Chlorogloeopsis sp. ULAP01: one gene and its partner. The protein of the gene in region 2 interacts with the protein of the main gene of each other region in a pairwise test. Links are inferred from orthologs where the notes say so. Each region holds a gene or a part of one and is shown on either strand. Other genes may lie near its edges. The genes, in order: ileS and QUB80_RS15835.

The links.
Region 1: the proteins of QUB80_RS15835 (region 2) and ileS interact in binary tests that used the Escherichia coli proteins (3 or more experiments, as listed by UniProt). The link is inferred for Chlorogloeopsis sp. ULAP01 from one-to-one orthologs.

What each region holds. Positions count from the first base shown.
Region 1 is NZ_JAUDRH010000002.1:234,746-246,187, reverse strand. What follows is about bases 8,020-11,442. They hold ileS (isoleucine--tRNA ligase), read right to left. Parts: upstream 11,097-11,442; coding sequence 8,220-11,096; downstream 8,020-8,219. Other genes in these bases: QUB80_RS04635 (ROK family protein), read right to left, coding at 11,364-11,442; QUB80_RS04645 (DGQHR domain-containing protein), read left to right, coding at 8,020-8,047. In the rest of the region: QUB80_RS04665 (coiled-coil domain-containing protein), read left to right, coding at 1-493; QUB80_RS04660 (NAD(P)H-quinone oxidoreductase subunit 4), read left to right, coding at 800-2,410; DNA sulfur modification protein DndD, read right to left, coding at 2,492-4,477; DNA phosphorothioation system sulfurtransferase DndC, read right to left, coding at 4,568-6,232; more of QUB80_RS04645, read left to right, coding at 6,449-8,019. UniProt on the Escherichia coli protein: Catalyzes the attachment of isoleucine to tRNA(Ile). As IleRS can inadvertently accommodate and process structurally similar amino acids such as valine, to avoid such errors it has two additional distinct tRNA(Ile)-dependent editing activities.
Region 2 is NZ_JAUDRH010000007.1:231,308-242,301, forward strand. What follows is about bases 3,840-6,814. They hold QUB80_RS15835 (ABC transporter substrate-binding protein), read left to right. Parts: upstream 3,840-4,807; coding sequence 4,808-5,821; downstream 5,822-6,814. Other genes in these bases: QUB80_RS15830 (LacI family DNA-binding transcriptional regulator), read right to left, coding at 3,840-4,083; QUB80_RS15840 (sugar ABC transporter ATP-binding protein), read left to right, coding at 6,037-6,814. In the rest of the region: QUB80_RS15810 (pirin family protein), read left to right, coding at 1-187; QUB80_RS15815 (Nif11-like leader peptide family natural product precursor), read left to right, coding at 386-619; tRNA 2-selenouridine(34) synthase MnmH, read left to right, coding at 831-1,916; nfi (deoxyribonuclease V), read left to right, coding at 2,347-3,012; more of QUB80_RS15830, read right to left, coding at 3,046-3,839; more of QUB80_RS15840, read left to right, coding at 6,815-7,590; QUB80_RS15845 (ABC transporter permease subunit), read left to right, coding at 7,587-8,585; QUB80_RS15850 (iron uptake porin), read left to right, coding at 8,723-10,327; QUB80_RS15855 (sugar porter family MFS transporter), read left to right, coding at 10,531-10,994. UniProt on the Escherichia coli protein: Part of the ABC transporter complex RbsABC involved in ribose import. Binds ribose. Also serves as the primary chemoreceptor for chemotaxis.

The DNA of each region.
Region 1 (11,442 bases), on a different replicon or contig from region 2:
GCAATATCAGGCAGAAATAGCAGCAATTCAATCTCAAATTCAGGCTTTGCGTCAAGAACGTGCCGCTCTTGCTGTCAATGTAACGCCTCCAGAGAATGATTCACCCCAAGCAATAGCACAAGTGTACCGTCGGCAAGCGAAAGAAAATCCTGAGTTGTTTGCAGAACTGAAGGGGATAGATGATGCTATTGCTGCCCTAGAAGCTCAATTGAAACAAAAACAAGCCCAGTTAACGCGTCGGCAGACACAATCAATCCAACAGCAGCAGCTAGAGGAGGCAAAAACACAGGCTCAAATTCATGCTGAACGTATTAATGAACTAGCAGCTGAACTTGCAACAGAAATACGCAGTCTCAAGGCTTGCGCCGATCAACTCAGCCCTCTTTACTGGCAAGTTTATTACAAACCCTTTATCACTGGTTTCAAGACTATTTCCGTTCCTCATGTCCGTTCTGATGGGGAAGTATGGACGATTGTTAATCGGATTGTTTAAAGTCCATGAAAAATTGAGATGCCCGACTTCTGGCCAGAAGTCGGGCATCTATTAGTGTTTGAGGAATTGTCATAACAAATATCCTCCTTAAGACAGTTGATATTAAGATATGTAACGGTAGTGCAAACCACCGTTCTTTGTTGACGTTGCAATTCTTAACATTTAGAATGAATCTAGAAAACTTTATAAGTATTTATTACTATTTATGTCTAAGATTTAATCTTCTAGAGATAAATAACGTTTACAAAAGTATGAGCTGCTTAATATAATGTAATTAAAAGCGAAAACGAAAAACGATTGTCAGTGATGATTGCTCAAATACCCTGGTTAACAACCATAATCCTCTTGCCATTGGTGGCTGGTTTAGCCATCCCGCTCATCCCAGATAAAGAAGGTAAAACAGCTCGTTGGTACGGTTTGGGAGTAGCGATCGCCGACTTTGCCTTAATGATTTATGCTTTTTGGCATAACTACGACTTTCAAAACACCACCTACCAACTGGTTGAAAAATATGCCTGGGTGCCGCAAATCGGCTTAAATTGGTCAGTAGCAGTCGATGGTTTGTCAATGCCGCTAGTACTGCTGACAGGCTTAATCAACACACTCGCAATCTTCGCGGCTTGGAAAGTAACCAACAAGCCGCGTTTGTTTTATGGTTTGATGCTGGTTTTGTATAGTGCCCAGATTGGGGTGTTTGTCGCTCAGGATCTGCTGTTGTTCTTCTTGATGTGGGAAATTGAATTGGTGCCTGTGTACCTGTTGATTTCCATTTGGGGAGGGCAAAAGCGCCGTTATGCCGCTACTAAATTCATTCTCTACACCGCAGCCGCTTCAATATTTATCTTGGTAGCAGCTTTTGCGCTGGCATTCTATGGAGATACCGTTAGCTTTGACATCACAACCTTGGGAATGAAGCAATATCCAAAAGCCTTGGAACTCCTAGCTTATGCTGGTTTCTTGATTGCATTTGGCGTGAAGATGCCAATTTTCCCTCTCCACACTTGGTTGCCCGATGCTCATGGTGAAGCTTCCGCACCCGGTTCGATGATTTTAGCTGGTGTGTTGCTGAAGATGGGTGGTTATGCCCTGATCCGCATCAACATGGAAATGCTGACTAATGCTCATGTTTACTTTGCTCCAGTGCTGGCAATTCTGGGTGTAGTCAACATTGTTTACGGTGCTTGCTGTGCCTTCGCTCAAACAAATCTCAAGCGTCGCTTGGCTTATTCTTCGATCGCCCACATGGGTTTTGTTCTGATTGGTATCGCTTCCTATACAGAAGTAGGTATGAGCGGTGCCGTACTGCAAATGATTTCTCACGGTTTGATTGCCGCTACCTTGTTCTTCCTCTCTGGCGTGACTTACGAGCGTACTCACACCTTGATGATGGATCAAATGGGCGGTATTGCCAAGGTAATGCCGAGAACCTTTGCTCTGTTTACTGCTGGTGCGATGGCTTCTCTAGCGCTACCGGGAATGAGTGGTTTTGTTGGTGAATTGATGGTATTTTTGGGAATTGCTAATAGCGACGTTTACAGTTCCAGCTTCAAAGTCGTAGTTGTGCTGCTATCTGCTGTAGGCGTGATTATGACTCCGATTTATCTACTGTCGATGTTACGCCAAGTGTTCTATGGCAAGCAAAACACCGAACTACATTTGGATGCAATTGTACCTGATGTTAAACCCCGCGAACTATTTATAACTGCTTGTTTAATGATTCCCATCATCGGTATCGGTTTGTATCCAAAATTGGCAACACAAACTTATGATGTCAAAACTGTAGAAGTAGCAGCCCATGCCCGTCAATTTCTACCAGTTGTAGCCAGACAGCAACCATCAAGTTTATATTCCAGCGTTTTTACAGCGCCGACGTTGGCTACTTCCCAAGCTTCAAGTTTAATTAATATAGCTGATTAGATATTTCTTCCACAGGCTGGTGCTATTAAATAATTTTAGAAATAGGAGATGGGGGTGATTGTGCGATCGCCCCCATACTTTTTACCAAAAATATTTATTTTCTATCACTGTTGTTTGGCGAGTGGATGAGTCGTATTTAAGGAGGTATTCGCGAGCGATCGCTTCTTTATCTCGCAGAGTTTGAACTTCTTTTTTTCCGATTTCTGTATCTGTGGAAAGTAAAATCACTTGATGACTGGCTGAGGGAAAGTAACGTTCAACTAAGTTACTGCGGTGCGAAGAATCTAATCTGCCCAAGGGTGTGTCAATCGCCACTGGTAAGCGACGCCCCGATACTCGCGCCAAGCCCCACAAAAAAGCGATCGCTAAAAGTTGTTTTTCTCCTGCCGAGAGACGATGTTTAGGAACTGATTTACCTTGTGAGTTATACAAAGATAAGCTAAAGGTGTTGGTATCGATAGCTATGCGATGCACCAAATCAGATTTGTGCAGTAGATAGCGGAAGCACTCAGTGACTTCATTTTCTAATTTATTTAATTTTCTTAAAGTCAAACGTTCTCGAAAAAGTTTAAGTGTTTCTTGAACTCTAGCAGAAGCAACAATAATATGTTCTATATTCTTACGGTCTAAGGTTTGCTTAGTATATTCTTGTAAGTCCTTTTTTAGCTTTTCAATTGCAGTTTCTAATTCAACTAGACGGCGGCGTTTTGTTTCGCAATCAGCTTTAACTTCAGCAACTTTCTTTTGTGCTGCTTGCATTGCATCACGTAATTTATTGTATTCTTCTGGTGATGCTGCTGTCTGCACCTGTCTTTCTAAACCGATAATTTCTTCTTCTTTAGTTTTCAGAATAGCAAGTTGTTGCTTTGCGGATATTTTGGCATTCTGCAAATAATAAATAACATTACCTAACTGACTGAGAGCTTCATCATCAGCTAATAACCAAAGTTCTTCTTGTAGAGAAGAGGAATTTTGCATCTGCTCATCTTCTGCTAGAAAAGCTTTGATTTTATCAACTTGTTCTTCTGCAATATTTAAATTACTAATCAATTCGAGTAAGCGCTGATCTCGCTCCAATAAGATATCTCGTGCTATTCGTGCTTGCCGGAGACGAAATTCTTTTTCTCCTTGGGCTTGCACTTGCGAGAGTAACGGTTGAATTAACGCCAGCGGTAAAATACCACCAGCTAATTCACACATTGCTTGACGAGTTTGTTCGGCTTCTATGGTTCTTTCTTCCTTCTGTTTATCTAACTGACTGCGTTCTGCTGCAATCTTACCGCCTTCAGAAATAAATTTATCAATAGCTATAGTTTGTGATTTTTCAGCTAATTGTAATTCTTTTTGTAGAGACACAAATTTTTGCGTTTCTATTTTATGTTCATTTTGTAATTGTTTTAATTTCTGTTCAATTTCTTCTAAATTTTCTAATTCATGCTTTTCAGCTATTTCTTTACGTTTGCGATTAACTAAAATATCTATATCACCAGCCAAACGTTCAGCCAATTCTAATCCTAACAAAGCGCGAATCGCATCCACAACAAGTGGTGGCGGTACTTCTTGTTCTGCTAATTCCTTCACTTGTTCTCCATCAAAAAGAAACAAGTTAGAAATTCCTAAAGGCAGTAAATTCTCAATATACTCATCCCAAATATTAACTAAAGCTTCAACAGGCCATGTATCATCATCACCCAAAATACCTAAATTATCTTTACCATCTTTAGGATTTCTTTCCCACGTGCGTACAATTCTGTATTTAACTGGTTGGTCATTTTCAATATGTTCAAATACTAATTCAATGCGAGTTTTATCATTGGCAGGTGTATGACTATTAACGCATTGAGTGAGAAAATCCCCATAGCTCAAATTTCCACGCGTAGAGCATTGGGCGCGATGTCCATAAAGTGCAAGACGAATCGCATCCATTAGTGTTGTTTTTCCTCCTCCATTCATCCCACCCAAAAGAAGAATCGGGCGAGCATTCTCTTTAATTTTTGGATCTAGATTTATTACCTGACGCCCATTGTAGGGGCCAAAATTTTGGAGTACAAGTTCAAGAAAAATCATGGTACTGGGTACTGGGGATTGGGTACTAGGTACTGGGAGGGAATAGATACTAGGGCTAGGGACTCGTGATTGGGAGATCCCAATCCCCAATCACCGCTCCCCAGTCCCGAATTTGACACTTGCCCAAGTTTTGGGTTTAGCAGCCGATGGTTGCTCTGTGGAGTCAACAAATGGCTTGCTTTTTACATCCACTTGTTCACTTGTTACATCCGTTGCTGGATCTGTGACTACAAAATCCCCTAAAGTTAGCTGCTTTACCTTTTCCACATCACCTTGAGCAACCGCTGTTTTCAAATCTCTTTTCAAATAGGCATTTTTAATTGCTTCTTCTTGGGAACGGGAGCTAGTATCAAAACATTTCTCTAGGGCGTCATATATGCCCACACGCCGCGCCATCTTACGAAACTGGCGTTCTGTGTCCAATAGCTTCGCCATTAATTCCAGGTGCATGGCATCACCTTCACAAATTTCTTCTAGCACTGCCCACTCGTCGCTACCCAAGAGACTATAGTCAGCACCAGGGCGGGGATCTTGGAATTCTTCACCAGTCACTTCTTTATATATGCGGGGTAAACTATCATCAAACTCGTGTTTTTCTTCTAGCCAAATGCGGCGAATTTCACTTAGTTCTTCGGGAGCGAGCAGGGTAATGTCGCGCATACTTTCTGGTGCTGTATGGCGGATTTGTGTTTGTGCTTCTAATACTCGTCTTAGCCAATATTCGCGCCAATATTTAGTATAAGGGCCTGGGATTGGTTCTACTGATTTTTCTCCATCTTTGTTGCGCTCAAAAAGTTGAACATTCCCCCAAATTCTTCGGAAATCTCTTCTGTCGCGATCATCTTCTGCATCTAATTCATTGCGGATATCTAATAAAGGCTGCATCCATTCTTTTTCTTCATCATTTTGGATCATTGCCTGCATCGATTTATCCTGACTCACCAGCGTGCAAACCCAGCACCCAAATCGAGAATCACCACAACTAGGAGTGGAAGTATCAACAACTAAGGGGCATTCGTTATCTGCGGTTGCACCTCTATATATGTTGAATAATTCTTTGTTGCTCCCTCCCCAAGGATTGTCACACTGATTGAGATAAATCCAAACATCATTATTACTCCAGTCTTCAATCGGGGTGTAAATTAAAGAATTGAGCAAACTACCATTAGGGCTAAGGCGATCGCGCACTCTCCGCATTTGATGCTTTTCCATTGTGGCTGCACGTTTTGAACTTTCGGCTTTGCGAGTACCCAAAACCAGAATTGTTTCACCATTGGCTCGAACCATCTGGCGGATAAAATGGTTAGCCGGATTAATTTTCAGACGTTCGGTACACCAACGAAATTGATTGCGTGGTGCGGGGTAGCCTTTACCAATTAGATTTACCCAAAATGTGTCTTGAACCACAGGCTGTAGCAGATGAGGTTCAACAGGCATTTGTTGTTTCTGTGCCGCAGACTTTAGCTTTTGCAAAGATTTGCGTACCCAAGCAGAAACAATCGGGTTTTCTACTTTAGTATCTGTTGTAATTACATGAATTGTTTTAGTTCGTTTTTCTTTTGGGAGGGCAGCGATCGCATTCCAAACTAGCTGCAACACCGTACTAGAATCTTTTCCCCACGATACCCCTATAATCCAAGGTATTTCGTCCAAACAATATAACTCTTGGATCTCAGCAGTGAGAACTGGTATCTCATCCAGCACAGTAGTACGCACTTTTCCATCTTGATTTTCTGCTTTTTGTGCTGTAGCCATTTCTCCCTACCTATGTAAATACAGGTAAATCAATCCCTAAACTCTTCCTGTCAGCGAGAAAGAGAGAAGATGGTGCAATATTTATCACCCTTTATATATGTACTGGAAGTACAACCATAGTATTGTAATCCTTAAAGGTTTTTAAAAACTTTCCTCGCTGCATCAATTCTCTTAGAGAATTATCCTGATTTATAGTTAAAAATTTTAAAAATTAACATGGATGAAAGTGCTGCCTACCCAACTGCTGATATTGCCAGTGAGTACCTAGAAAGGGAAAACAAGGATAAACAGGTGCTGGCTATTTTACTAGAAAAGTTCATGAACCAGAAAGATCGGATTTTGGTTCAAAAGACAGAAATGGGCGGTACTGAGGCCTATGTTGGCTCTGTTACCTTAGAATGGCTTGCGGGTAGAGTTCGCTTTGCATCTGCCTTACCCCTACTTCAGCAAAAATATAATCCGCAGACAGATAATGTTGAGATTGACGCCGAGAGTATTGACGAAATTCAGCAGCGCCCCCTTGATTGGTCGCGTCAACTACCGCTAGCTCAGTATTTAGTAAGTCGTAAAAATCACAAATTTCCACCAGTGTTGGTAGCGATAAATCAACCGTGGGTGGACAATTCCCAAGCTTCTGAGTGGAATAGCCAAGGAATAGCTTTAAAATCTACCACAAACTTTATACCTCTGGACAAAGAAGGCAAAGTCGGTTTATTAAACGTTTCTGAGGAAGATGTAACCATTTATGCACTGGATGGACAACATCGCCTCATGGGTGTACAAGGGTTGATGGAATTGCTGAAAACTGGCAAACTCCAGCGTTATAAAAAGGATAAATCTCCTGACAACACATTTATTACCGAGGCTGATTTAATTGAGCAGTATAATCTTCAACCAGCCTACCTGCAAAATTTACCGAAAGAAAAAATTGGTATTGAGTTCATTTGTGCAGTAGAGAAAGGAGAAACCCGCGAACAGGCAAGACGACGCGTAAGATCCATATTTGTGCACGTCAACCTGATGGCTGCACCTTTAACAAAAGGTCAGTTAGCCCAGCTCAACGAAGATGATGGTTTTTCTATTGTTGCTAGAAAAATTGCCGTCACGCATTCACTATTGGAACAGCGAGAAAGCCGAAATCCTCGCGTCAATTGGAATAGTGCCACAGTTGCAGCCAAGTCAACAGTTTTGACGACACTGCAAGCACTTAAAGATATGTCTGAGCGATACCTGGGGCAAAAATTTCCTCACTGGAAACCCTTAGATAAAGGTCTAATTCCCATGCGCCCAGAGGATGAAGAACTGGAGGAGGGAATACGGGAGTTTCACAGGCTTTTTGATTATTTGGCAAGTCTTCCGAGTTATAAGCTTTTAGAAGATGAGGATACACCAGCCTTACGGCGATTCAGTTTTGAGAAAGATGGGGGCGAAGGAAATATGCTTTTCCGCCCTGTCGGTCAAGTGGCTGTAGCGCAAGCTTTAGGAATCTTGGTTTTCCGCAAAGGATTTAATCTAGACAACATTTTTAAGAAACTGCGGAAGTTCGATCAACAAGGTGGTTTTAGTAGCATGGAGTTCCCCCAGTCTATTTGGTATGGCATTTTGTACGATCCAAGTAAAAAACGGGTGCAGGTTGCTGGGCGAGATTTAGCAGCTAAGTTACTTATTTATATGTTGGGTGGAATTGAGGATCAGATGGAACGTGCAGAACTTCGTAAAGCTTTGGCTGATGCTAGAAGAGTAGAAAATAAAACTATCGGTTTTGATGGTAATTTTGTTGAACCAAAGCAGGTAGGGCTTCCGGCTATTCTGTAGTTACTATCAAAGAATTGGCGATCGCTCTATTTTAAGGAACAATCACAATGGTTCTCACCGTTGATGAATTTATTGCCCAATACGGCGATAGCGATCGCTTTCTTTTCTTATAAAAGGTGCGTTAGACAAATCGCCTAACGCACCTACTTTTAAAACTGCTAACTGTTAACTGTTAAAACTCTCCTGCTAATGCTGCAACACAACGTTCGCAAATTGAGGGATGTTCTGTATTCTCTCCCACATGGGTAGAGTAGTTCCAGCAGCGATCGCATTTTTGTCCTTCTGCTTCTACAACACCAATTCCCCATGCATCTGTCTGCAAGCTGTACTTCAATCCTTGCAGTTTTTCTGGTGTATCTAATATCTCTGCTTGGGAAGTAATAAAAAGATAGCGGAGTTTATCAATACCATTATTACTGGTACTATCCAGTGTTTTTACAAAGGTACGTAACTGCTCATTAGCTATGTATAGCAAGACTTTCGCTTCTAGGGAAGAACCAATCATTTTTTCTACCCTTGCTTGCTCTAATACCCTGTTGACGTCAGTGCGGATTTCTCGTAACTGTTGCCAGAAAGTTGCTAATTCTGGATTCTGCCACTTGGAATCTAACTGCACCCAACCCGCTTCAAACACCGATTTGTAAGGGGTTTTGTAGGGAAGATACTGCCAGATATCTTCAGCCATATGACACAGCACAGGTGCGATCGCTTTTGCTAAATTTTCTAAAGCAATCTGTAACACAGTTTGACAACTACGCCGACGGTAAGCATTGGGCGCACTGATATACAACCTATCCTTAGCAACATCCAAATAGAAGTTGGATAAATCCACAACGCAGAAGTTCTGCACCGTTTGGAAAAAGCGGGAGAATTGGAAGCTATCAAAGGCTTCAGTCACTTCCTGAAATACTTCCGTAATCCGGTGCAACATATATTTGTCGAGTTCTGGTAATTCCTCGAAAGGTATTGCATCTTTTTCGGGATCGAAATCGTGCAAATTACCCAACAAGAACCGCGCCGTATTGCGAATTTTGTTCCTGATATCTGTCAGTTGCTTGAGGATGTTTTTACCCAAGGGTACATCCGAGGTGTAATCTACCGAGGAAACCCACAAGCGCAACACGTCTGCTCCATAAGCTGGTTCTTCTTTCTGGTTTTTTCCGCCCCCAATTACAACTTTCGGATCAACTACATTTCCCAAGGACTTACTTTGCTTGCGTCCTTGTTCATCTAGAATGAAGCCATGAGTCAAAACTGTATTGTAGGGTGCAATACCGTTGACTGCGACGCTGGTGAGCAGACTCGATTGAAACCAACCGCGATGCTGATCCGAGCCTTCTAAATATATATCTGCTGGGTAGCGTAATTCTGGACGCTGCTTGATTACAGCTGCCCAAGATGAGCCAGAATCAAACCATACGTCCATTGTATCTGTGCCTTTACGGTAGGTACGGCCGTTGTTGCGGTATTTTTCGGGCAATAATTCTTCAACCGAAAGTTCCCACCAAGCATCAGAACCTTTTTCAGCAACGATCGCCTGCACGTGGGCAATTGTTTCCTCATTCAGGAGTGGCTCTTTAGTTTCTTCGTCGTAAAACACCGGAATTGGTACACCCCAACTGCGCTGACGGGATATACACCAATCAGAGCGATCGGCAACCATTGGTGTGATTCGATTTTCACCTTGAGCGGGAATCCATCTTACCGAGGCGATCGCTTTGAGGGCTTCTTCGCGAAATCCTTCCACAGAAGCAAACCACTGTTCGGTAGCTCGGAAAATTGTCGGTTTCTTTGTCCGCCAATCATAAGGGTATTTGTGGACATAGGCTTCTTCCTTAAGCAGGGAACCAGCCTCAGACAGTGCATCAATTACCGCCTGGTTTCCATCCCCAAGCACATTCAACCCGGCAAACTGTCCTGCTTCTTCGGTAAAGTTACCATTGTCATCAACTGGTGCCAAGATAGGTAAATCGTAACGTTGACCAACGATGTAGTCTTCTTGACCATGTCCTGGTGCAGTATGTACTAACCCTGTGCCTGATTCAGTAGTTACATAATCACCGCCAATCACGATTGGGCTTTCCCGCTCATACAGGGAATGTCGGTAAGTGGAATGTTCTAATTCTTTTCCTTTGACTGTGGTTTTTACGGTTAATGCAGTTTCCAGAGTAGTAGACAGTCGTTCTACCAAATCAGCAGCTACGATTAGGTATTTAAACTTAACACTTTCTGGTGGAGAACTTACTTCGACAACTGCATAGTTGAGTTGTGGATTGAGTGCCACTGCCAAATTGCCTGGAATTGTCCAAGGTGTTGTCGTCCAGATGGCTACACCCAACTGGTGAAGATATGGTTCTAGCAAAGGCTTCGCTGCATCCGAAAGACTGTTAATGGCAAAAGCAGCATAGATACTACGAGAAGTGTGTCCTTCTGGATATTCTAATTCTGCCTCTGCCAAAGCAGTTTTAGAACTAGGACTCCAGTGAACAGGCTTCAAACCACGATAGATGTAACCTTTTAACACCATCTGTCCGAAAACACCGATTTGTGCCGCTTCGTATTCCGGTGCCAGCGTCAAATAAGGATGATTCCAATCACCCCAAACTCCGTAGCTTTTGAAGCTTTCCCGTTGTTCGTCTACTGCATTGAGAGCAAATTCTTTGGCTTTTTGCCGTAGTTGCAAAGTTGTCAAGTTTTGCCGTTCCGCAGACTTCATGTTCTGCAAAACTTTCAATTCAATAGGCAAGCCGTGACAGTCCCAACCAGGCACATAGCGAACTTTGCGCCCCCGTAGCAGTTGGTAGCGGTTAATAATATCTTTGAGAATTTTATTTAAAGCATGACCAAGATGCAAAGAGCCATTTGCGTAGGGTGGCCCATCATGCAGTATAAATAATTCGCCTGGATTATTCTCGGACAGGCGATCGTAAATCTTATTGTCTTGCCAAAACTTTTGAATTTCAGGTTCACGCTTGATTGCGTTCGCCCGCATATCAAAGTTAGTTTTGGGTAAATTTACTGTATCCTTGTAGCTTCCAGTTTCTGTCACAGCTTCATGCCTAAGATTTTTAGTTGTCCAGGTTTTATCAATTATAATTGTTGCCACGACTGCTACCTAAAGCACCCATGTTATACCAATTCGCCCTGACCCTCCGGGAAGCCGCGTAAAGCGTGTCTACGTAATTAAGAAAGTCAGATCTGGTTTGGGTTTCAATGTTTGAATGTGTTGCCTGATTTTAGAGAATTGGTATTAATAGCAATGAGCCAAGGGTTTTGAAGTATTTAGGTTAGCTAAGACTTACATAGAGTGTTATCCCTATCTTTGCAACAAATCTTCCGCCAAAGCTACTGCACCCCACAAAGGCGCATCATCTCCCAACGCCGCCGACACAATC
Region 2 (10,994 bases):
AGCTGGTGATGTTGTTAATTATCATCTTTTGAGCGATCGCTACGGTTGGCTGCAAATTGCTCAAGGCGAAGTCAAGCTTAATGGTGAAGAACTCAAAGCCGGAGATGGAGTGCAAATGAATGGAGAAGAGCAACTTGAAATTAGCGCAGATGTGGGTGCAGAACTCTTGCTGTTCGATTTGGGTTAATCTCTCGTTAATGGTGGATTAGCTTGAGGTAGAGACGAATCTACCCGTAAGGAGAAGTGATAGTAGCTCCAAAACTATTAATCTATCGATTATTCGAGGTGGACGTAATACAGTCCGAACAAGCCCGCACCCTTAAGGGTGTCGGCTTCCTTTTAATCTCAAATTCAAGAAACTAAATTTCAGAGGAATTTTATACTTATGTCTCAAGCAAGTGTGAAAGAATTTTTAGCAACCGCTAAACAAGACGACGCCATCAGGCAACAACTCAAATCCGCAATGACTGTTCATGGCTGCATTAAAGTTGCTCAAGACAGTGGTTATGACTTCACAGCCGAAGAATTACAATCTCAACTCAATGAAATGTCCGAAGAAGAAGTGGCAGAAATTGTCAATCCCGGTGTCGCTCCTCGTCGGCATATTCAACCCCAATAATCCTTTTTTGTAAGTAAAGGCTAATTAACGTCTTTTTTACTCTGCGTAGATTCTTAACCTACTGCAAATGTCAAACCAAAGTAGAGACGCGAAATTACCCTCCAGTAATGCTAGGAGTGTACGCGTCTTTGCTTTTTCACCAGATGTTTAAAGGATGCCATCAACCAAATCGTCAGAGTGTCACAATGGAGCAAGAGAGTAGTTGATTAGCATGCCGCCTGTAATTACATACACCCAACAGCCTTGGAAAGAAACCTACAGTGAAATTATTGACGTTCGCTCCTCCAGTGAATTTGCGGAAGACCATATTCCTGGTGCAATAAATTTACCAGTTCTAAATGATGCCGAACGCGCCCAAGTAGGAACAATATACAAACAAGTTAACCCCTTTGAAGCCAGAAAAATCGGCGCGGCTTTGGTAGCAAAAAATATCTCTCTCCATCTCAACGAACACTTCGCTGACAAACCAAAGAACTATCATCCCCTTGTATATTGTTGGCGGGGCGGACAGCGTTCTTTGAGTATGGCTTCGGTACTAAATCAAATTGGCTGGCGAGTCACTCTACTCGAAGGTGGCTATAGAACTTATCGCGCTTATGTACGCCAACAAATCGAACAATTGCCAGAAACATTTACCTATCAAGTATTGTGCGGTTTAACTGGTAGTGGCAAGACTCATGTATTACACCAAATGCGCGATCGCGGCGCTCAAATTTTAGATTTAGAAGCTTTGGCTAACCATCGCGGTTCTCTGTTGGGTGAAGAGTGGCAAGGCAAACTTACACCTCAACCATCACAAAAATATTTTGAAACACTGCTACTGCAACAACTACAAAGCTTTAATCTTCATCAGCCAGTGTGGGTAGAATCAGAAAGCTTCAAAATTGGTAAACTCTATTTGCCGCAGTCTTTATGGAAGAAAATGAAACAGAGTAGCTGTGTAGAAATTTACCTTCCTATCACTGCAAGAGTTCAATTTCTCTTACAGGAATATCAGCATTTAGAAAAGTATCCTGAAGTTTTAAAAGCAAAGCTAGAAAAACTAAAACCTTGCTGTGGCTGGAAGAAATTAAATGAATGGTATCAGTTCATTGATAATGGCAATCTGAGAGAATTTGTACGAGATATTCTAGAGTGCCATTACGATCCAACCTACACTAAGTCGATCCAACGTGACTTTAGCAAAGTTAAACGAGTGCTATCTATACCAGATTTATCTGATAGTAGTATCAATAATTTATTGGATTTTTTATTGTCAAGTAATATCTCTGGACTAACACTAGTTTCGTCACAATAAAATTCCCTCCTCAAAAAGGAGGGTTAGAGATGATTTATAAAGTTAAAGCAACGTGTAACGCATTGCATGATTGTGTGCGTTACGGCTAATTCTTACTTTCTCAAATGCTCATATCCTTACATAACCGTAACACCATCCTACTATCAGCGCTTGCTAACTCTAACAAATAAAAGTAATTAGTGTCTCCTATGCTTCTAGTGTTGCTGTAAGGAGGTAATCGCTTCAAGTTTAAATATAAAGATCTATAAAGCGCGATCACTTCCTACAAATTGCGCCAACCACGACTTACAATCTGCGTTTTCGTAAAAAGCTTTTCGTTATAGATCCCCGAATTTTTTAAAAAATTCGGGGATCTGAACACCTGCGAGTTGTCAAAATCAATATGGTGGAGTAGCAGGTATTCTAGTCGAACTAATCCAAGGGGTGTAATTTGAAAATTAATCAACGCCACAGTTGGACTTTAACAGTAGAGGAAGCGATCGCTATCCAAGAGCAACTACAAGCAGAAGTCATTACCGTAGATCAATTCAAAGAACCCGTGCAGTACGTGGCTGGGGTAGATATGGGTTTTGAAGCCGATGGTACAATTAGCCGTGCCGCCGTTGCAGTACTGAGTTTTCCTGAGTTGCAACTACAGGAAACAAGCATAGCACGCCGCCCGACGTCGTTTCCTTACATTCCCGGTTTCCTCTCATTTCGCGAAATGCCCGCAGTTCTTGATGCTTTAGAAAAGATAAAATTAACACCAGATATAATTTTGTGTGATGGTCAGGGAATAGCTCATCCACGCAGATTTGGAATAGCATGCCATCTTGGAGTTATCGTAGATATACCGACTATTGGAGTAGCTAAATCATTGCTAGTCGGTAAGCACCAAGACTTGTCAGATACACGAGGAAGCTGGCAACCATTAATATATAAAGGTGAAGCTGTTGGAGCAGCACTAAGAACACGCCCAAGTGTCAAGCCTGTGTATATTTCTAGTGGTCATCGCATCAGTTTGCCTACAGCTATTGATTACGTCTTGCGCTGCACAACCAAATATCGATTGCCAGAAACTACACGCATTGCTGATAAATTGGCGTCTAATAAGTAGAGACGCGATAGATCGCGTCTTTTGCAAACAAAACTAGTTGCAGTCATTCTTTAATGGCGCACTACTACCCCGTTTTACTAAAATAGGCGACAAAACGCGGTTTTCTACACTTTTTTCTTCTAATAAATCTAGTAACATTTGCATAGCAAGGCGACCAATTTCTAACATTGGCTGACTGACTGTTGTCAAGGGTGGCGTAACATAACCAGACAGAGCAATACCATCAAATCCAACTAAACTTAAATCTTGTGGTACCGAAATACTTAATTCTTGGCAAGCTAAAAGAGCGCCAACTGCAACCATATCGTTATAACAAAATATGGCAGTTACGCCAGCAGTAACTAATTTAGACAACATCTGTTGACCAGTTGCAACATCACTGCTTCTTTTATTATCTTCATCATTAATTGCAACCCAATCTGTCTTTTGTGGTAAACCTGCTTCACTCAGAGCCATTCGATATCCTTCTAGACGCTGCTGATTTGATCTACTGTGATCGCCTACACCCAGATAACCAATAGAGGTGTGCTTAAGACTGATAAGATGCTCTACAGCCAATCGAGCACCTAAGCAGTCGTCTATTGACACTGAGTGAATCATTTCGGGTTGATCTTTAGTTTGGCTATTCATAAAAACTGTTGGTACAGCAATTTGTGCTATTTGCTTCGTATGGTGTTTACTAATTCGCGAATCGGCTACTAAGATACCGTCCACTCTACGACGTTCAAAACTATTAATAGCTGCTATTTCTTGCTCTAAATCTCGATGTGAAGCACTTAACAAAACACTTAAACCTGCTGTTCTAGCTATCTGTTCTATTCCTTCTACTACCTCAGCAAAAAAGGGATCTGCTATTGAAGTTACTACTACCCCAATAGTATTAGTACGTTGATTTTGTAAACTTTGAGCAATACCATTTGGCACATAGCTCATATCCCGTGCCAGTTGCTTAATTTCCTCTCGCACCTTCAGGCTAATTAGAGGACTATCTCGTAAAGCACGTGAAACCGTGGTATGAGAAACTCCTGCTCTTCGAGCAATATCTTCTATAGAAGTTTTTCGTTTCCTCATTGATATTTTTACATTATTTTACAATATTTATGCACACGTGTGCATAATAATATCAATTATCAGGAAAATTTGGTTAATTGTCAAACCACTATTTTTGTTACAGATATTTTTGTAATTGGCAAAAATATTTAAAAAATTATTAAAATCTAACCTGAAAACTAAATTGCATCAGATATCAATTTAATAGCTGATCGAATTGATCGCATAATTTCGGTCGTAGAGAAAATTAGATTAAGGCATTCAATTCAATTTTGAGGTGATTATTTAGTATGGAAAACTAAGTACTGCCAATTGAGGTAAAATTCTGATTCAAAGTAAAGCATTTGCTCTGTCTATATGAATATTTAGATATTTTAAGTAGAACTGTATATACCTCGCAAATAAACTTAATACACGTTTAATGCACACGTGTGCAAAAATAAAAATAATTTCAGATATATCTATGACATATGTGTGCAAATGAAAGTACAAAACCACAATTTAATAACTCAATATCCAAAAGTAACAGGATATGTCTCCAACCTAAATAATTGCATCAACAACACTCCAAATCTTCACTTACATTCACAAGAAGAATGAGATGAATAATTCTCAGATGATTTTATTTTCGGTGGCTTTGACTTGAAGCAGCAATTCAACATAAATCGAAAATTTCATTCTGACAATATTAAATTAATCAACCTTAATGCTGTTGACAATAAAACAAAAATAATTTAAGGAATAGCTGAATGTGAAAAAGATTGCGATTGTAGCTAGCGTATTAAGTATCGTCGGTGGTACTCTGGTAAGCTGCACAAATACCTCTCCAAATGACAGTACTACTAATAGCGTTAATACTTACACTGCTACTAACACAGCTACACAGGAGCGAGAGGTAAAATTGCGATCGGTTGGTGTCACCGTTGGCGATTTAGGTAACCCCTTCTTCGTTTTGATGGGGCAAGGAGCCGAGAAAGAAGCAAAGAAAATCGGGGGTAGTGATGTCAGAGTTACTGTGGTTTCTAGTGGCTATGACCTGAACCAGCAATTCAACCAAATCGAAAATTTTGTTGCTGCTAATACTGACGTCATTATTCTTAATGCTGCTGACAGTAGAGGAATTCAGCCAGCAGTTGAGAAAGCAAGACGTGCAGGTACGGTAGTGATTGCGGTAGATACAGCCGTTGATGCAGAGGTAGATGCTACAGTTACCACCAATAATCTGCAAGCCGGAGAGGTTGCTTGCCAATATATTGCTGATCGCCTCAAGGGCAAAGGTAGTGTAGTAATTGTGAACGGGCCGCCTGTAAACTCAGTCATCCAGCGAGTTGATGGTTGCCAAAAAGTATTATCCAAGTATCCCGATATCAAAATACTCTCTAAAGACCAGAACGCAGAAGGTAGTCGGGATGGAGGACTCAGAGTCATGAGCGATCTACTGACAACCTTTCCCAAAATTGATGCAGTCTTTGCCATCAACGATCCAAGCGGTGTGGGAGTAGATCTTGCCGCCAGCCAAGCAAAACGCAAGGAATTTTTCATTGTTGGGGTCGATGGGGCGCCAGAAGCAATTGAGGCGATCGCATCCCAAGATAGTCTCTATGCTGCAACAGCTACTCAAAATCCTAGAGGCATGACTCAAACAGCAGTTCAGGTTGGCAACGATATCCTGCATGGCAAAAAACCTAAGTCACCCACCATTCTGATTCCAGTCAAGCTGATTACGCGAGATAACGTCAGTACCTTTCAAGGCTGGTAAGTAATAGGGGCTAGGGACTAGGAGGGTAAGGAAGACGCGGGGACGCAAAGAAAGAGGGTGGGGGACAAGGAGATAAGAGAGGTGAGGAAGTAATAAGAGTAAATTCTTCCCCATCTTCCCTATCTCCCCAATCTCTCCTCTAGCCTCTATTTCCCCCTGTCCCTAATCCTCAGTACCCAATCACCAATTCCGAATTGTTTTTGCAAAAGCCACTTATGACAACAGATAATGAAACCTTCTTGGCGAATGCATCAATCGCCACCCCTGTATTAGAGATGCGAGGGATTACAAAAAGATTTCATGGTGTGCCTGCTCTTCAAAATGTCAATCTCACAATTTATCCGGGAGAGGTTCACGCCCTCATGGGCGAAAACGGGGCAGGCAAAAGTACATTGATGAAGATTCTGGCTGGGGCTTACATTGCCGATGAAGGTGAGATTCGCATCAACGGTCAACCCGTGAAAATTACCGATCCGGGTACAGCACGCAGGGCGGGTATTAATCTCATTTATCAAGAACTGAACGTCGCGCCCAATTTAACCGTTGCTGAAAATATTTTTATGGGTAGCGAGTTACGGCGGGGTCAGTTTTTAGACCGCAAAGGAATGGAGCATGAAGCACAGCAAGTGCTGGCAAGCTTAGGAGCCAGTTTTTCCGCCCATGACATTGTTGGTAACTTGTCGATCGCCGAACAGCAGCAAGTAGAAATTGCGCGGGCGCTGAAGGACAAAAGCCGCGTTTTAGTGATGGATGAGCCAACAGCAGCACTGTCTGACCGTGAAACTGAGCGTTTGTTTCAAGTAATTCACAAACTGCGTAATGACGGCATTGCCATCATCTATATCAGTCACCGCATGGAAGAAATATATGCTCTGGCTGACAGAATTAGCGTGCTGCGGGATGGTCAATACATTGGCAGTCTCACCCGTGATGAAATTTCTCCCCATCGATTAGTGCGAATGATGGTTGGTCGCTCGATGCAGGACTTTTATGAACATCAACGGCAAACGCATCTCGGCCCGGTAGTGCTGGAAGTCAGAAATATCAGTGACGAACGCAAAGTTCAGCCTACTAGTTTTCAGCTTCATGCTGGAGAAATTCTCGGACTGGCAGGGCTAGTTGGTGCAGGACGCACAGAGGTATCTCGACTGATTTTTGGTGCCGATCCTAAGATAAGCGGTGAGGTATTCCTGAATGGTAAAAAACTGGAGATTAATTCGCCTAGTGATGCCATTGCTGCCGGTATTGGCTACGTTCCAGAAGACCGCAAAGATCAGGGTTTATTCTTGGAGATGAGTTCTCGTAAGAATATTGCCCTCAACAGACTCAAGCAGGAGGCAAAGGCTGGCATTGTTAATTGGGGTTCCGTTAATCGGACGGCAACGGAAGCAGTCGAAAACTTTAATATCAGGCTTGCGAATTTGGAAATTAGAGCAGTGGATCTTTCTGGTGGCAATCAGCAGAAGCTACTGCTAGCACGTTGGCTAGCCATTAAGCCAAGAGTATTGATGTTAGATGAGCCGACACGCGGTGTAGATATCGGTGCCAAAAGCGAAATTTACCGAATCATGAGTGATTTAGCAGCACAAGGTGTGGCTATTCTCATGGTTTCCAGCGAACTACCGGAAGTTGTAGGGATGAGCGATCGCGTCTTGGTGATGCGAGAAGGGCAACTGGTGGGCGAACTTGACGGCAGCCCTGACAAAGAAATTACCCAAGAAAACATCATGCACTATGCCACAGGAGCATCGGAGGTACTAGCATCATGAGTCAAACCTTAAGACCTGTCAACAATAGACCAGGAGAGCATCCCAAGTCACGTCAGCGTCAATCAATTAACAATTTACTTCAGATTGCAGGAATTCTGCCAATCCTGGTGCTAATTTGCATCATGTTTGCGTTACTTAGCCCCAACTTCCTGACACCAGGTAATGCCATCAATATATTGCGGCAGGCATCAATTAATATTGTGCTAGCAACAGGGATGACATTTGTAATTCTGACCGGAGGTATAGACCTTTCAGTGGGGTCGATATTAGCTGTTTCTGCCGTAGTTGCAGTGCTGGTGTCGCTTCTGCCTGGTTTAGGTTGGGCGGCTGTACTTGCTGGGTTGCTAACAGGATTAGCTTTGGGGTTAGTTAACGGCGCTCTTATCACCTTTTTAGATGTACCGCCTTTTATTGTCACATTGGGTTCATTGACTGCCTTAAGGGGTGTTGCCTTTTTAGTTGCCAATGGTACAACGGTCATCAACCGTAACTTGAACTTTGCTTGGATAGGCAATAGTTATTTAGGCCCTTTGCCGTGGTTAGTAATCATTGCACTTCTGACTGTTGCAGCGAGTTGGTTTGTCCTCCGGCAGACAGTCTTGGGAGTACAAATCTACGCTGTTGGTGGTAACGAGCGGGCAGCACGACTGACTGGCATCAAAGTTGATCGCGTGTTGCTATTTGTCTATGGCGTCAGTGGCTTGCTGGCAGGTTTGGCAGGAATTATGAGTGCCAGCCGTCTTTATAGTGCCACTGGAATGTTAGGTCAAGGCTATGAATTGGATGCGATCGCTGCTGTAATTCTGGGTGGAACCAGCTTCACAGGTGGGATTGGTACTATCGGGGGAACCCTTCTGGGTGCATTAATCATTGCTGTTCTCAACAATGGTTTAACCCTCTTGAATATGTCTTACTTCTGGCAACTAGTCGTCAAAGGACTAGTAATTATTGTGGCGGTAATGATTGATCGGCTCCGCAGACGTACCAGACGTTGAAAAATCATTTTGTAGTAAGCACGCTTTGTGTTTACTACAAGCAAATGACATTTGCAGCCATTTTTTGAGAAGTAGTATGAGAATGCTAAATTTTTGTATTTCATATCCAAAATTTAGCAACACCCCTGCTAAACCCTATGTTTAAAAAATTTTTATACAGTTTTCCGCTCCTTTTATTAATATGTCCAGCAGTTTCGGCTGCACCTTTGGAGGATGCAGATGTTAACCTGAGCAGCTTGCAGGGACAGGTAACCTCTGTTTCCGAGCTTAGTGATGTCAAACCAACCGATTGGTCATTTCAGGCACTGCAATCGCTTGTCGAACGCTACGGTTGTATTGCGGGTTATCCTAACTCTACCTATCGCGGCAACCGTGCTCTCAGCCGTTATGAGTTTGCGGCTGGTTTAAATGCTTGCCTTAACAGGATCAATGAGTTAATTGCTGCACGTACCAGCGAACTGCTTAATCAAGAAGACTTGGCAGTACTGCAAAGGTTGCAAGAAGAGTTTGCAGCAGAACTGGAAACCTTGCGCGGGCAAGTAGATAGCCTGGAAGCACGCGCATCAACTCTAGAAGCACAACAATTTTCTACTACTACTAAGCTGAACGCTCAAATTATTACTGCGATTAGCGACACCTTTGGTAATGCCGTGGCTGACGATCATGATCGCTCCGCAACCTACTTTGCTAATCGAGGTCGTCTCAACTTAGAGAGTAGCTTCACAGGCAAAGATTTATTGCGAGTCCGTCTAGAATTCGGCAATTTCTTGAATTCCGATGGTAGAAGCCAAATTGCATCGGTAACGGGTACCGGAATGACGCGGCTAAACTTTGACACCAACATTGATAACAACCTCAGTATTCCCCACATCCGTTACTACTTTCCGGTTAGTGATTCCGTTTCCTTTGTCGTCGGCCCCACAGGTATTGGCTACACAGACATTACGGATACCGTAACTCCTGCCACTATTGCTGATGACGGTAACGGCGTTCCCTCACTATTTGGAGAATACAGTCCCCTATTTCGACGAGGCGGTGGCGGTGCAGCCGTTAACTGGAAGCTTGCTGATGAACTAGTTCTCACCCTGGGCTATTTGGTAATTAATCCCAATTTTCCATCTGAAAAAAATGGGTTATTTGATGGTGGCTACAACGCCTTAGCGCACTTGGTGTATTACGGCAAGCAAGGAGCAGTTGGTATCGCCTATTCTCATGGCTATAGCCCTGGTGGCAAAGTCGATCTCACAGGTGGAACGGGTAGCAACTTGTCAATTTCTCCCTTTGGCAACAACATTGCTACTTCTAGCAACATCGTGGGCGCACAAGGATACTATCGTTTCTCTGAAAACTTCCAAATCCACGCCTGGGGTGGATATATCTGGGCAAATGCCGAAAACTCTGGCTTGAGCGATATTTCTAATGGCAGAAATGGAACAGATGCACTGTTTGTAAATAATGGTGACAATGCCAACGCTTGGTATGGAGCGATTGGTATGTCGTTTCCGGATGTGGGAGGTAGAGGCAACCTACCAGGAATTCTCTTTGGTATACCGCCGCGCGTATCCAGTAGTGAGGTGCGTTCAGAAAGAGACAATGCTTACCACATAGAAGCATTTTATCGCTGGCGACTGAATGACAATATTTCCGTGACTCCTGGTTTTTGGGTAATTCTTCACCCAGAAAACGACAGCAGAAACGATCCGCAATATGTAGGCTTGGTTCGCACAACCTTCGATTTCTAAATCCAGAGCGATCGCAAATCCGATCTCAGTTTCCACCCAGCCATTCACGAAAAAAGTTGCTTCCCCACGTCCGGTGCGTCTATTTGCAAGCTAGACGGTCATGTAATAAATCACACAACGAAGACATGACAATTTTTATCCTTTCTGCCTTCTGCCATCTTTTCAACCCAGTCTAACAAACACTCTAGTAACACATACAAACTATGTCTTCCACTACTACTCGTCGTAAAGCCAATACGTATTATGTCATCTTGATAGCTGGTGCTGCTGCTCTCGGCGGCTTTTTGTTCGGTTTTGACACTGCCGTAATCAACGGCGCGGTTGCAGCTCTTTCCAAAGCTTTTAATGCCAGTAGTGTACAGACTGGACTTGCGGTGTCTCTGGCGTTACTAGGATCGGCTGTCGGAGCCTTCTATGCAGGCAAAATTGCCGATCGCTATGGTCGAGTTAAAGCAATGGTGGTAGCTTCGGTATTGTTTACCATTAGTGCCATTGGTTCCGGGATTGCCATTACTATTTGGGATTTTATCTTTTGGCGGATCTTGGGTGGGTTAGGAGTTGGTGCTGCTAGCGTAATTGCCCCAGCTTACATTGCCGAGTGCTCTCCCAGTCATTTGCGAGGCAGGTTAGGTTCTCTCCAGCAACTAGCAATTGTAGTGGGTATTTT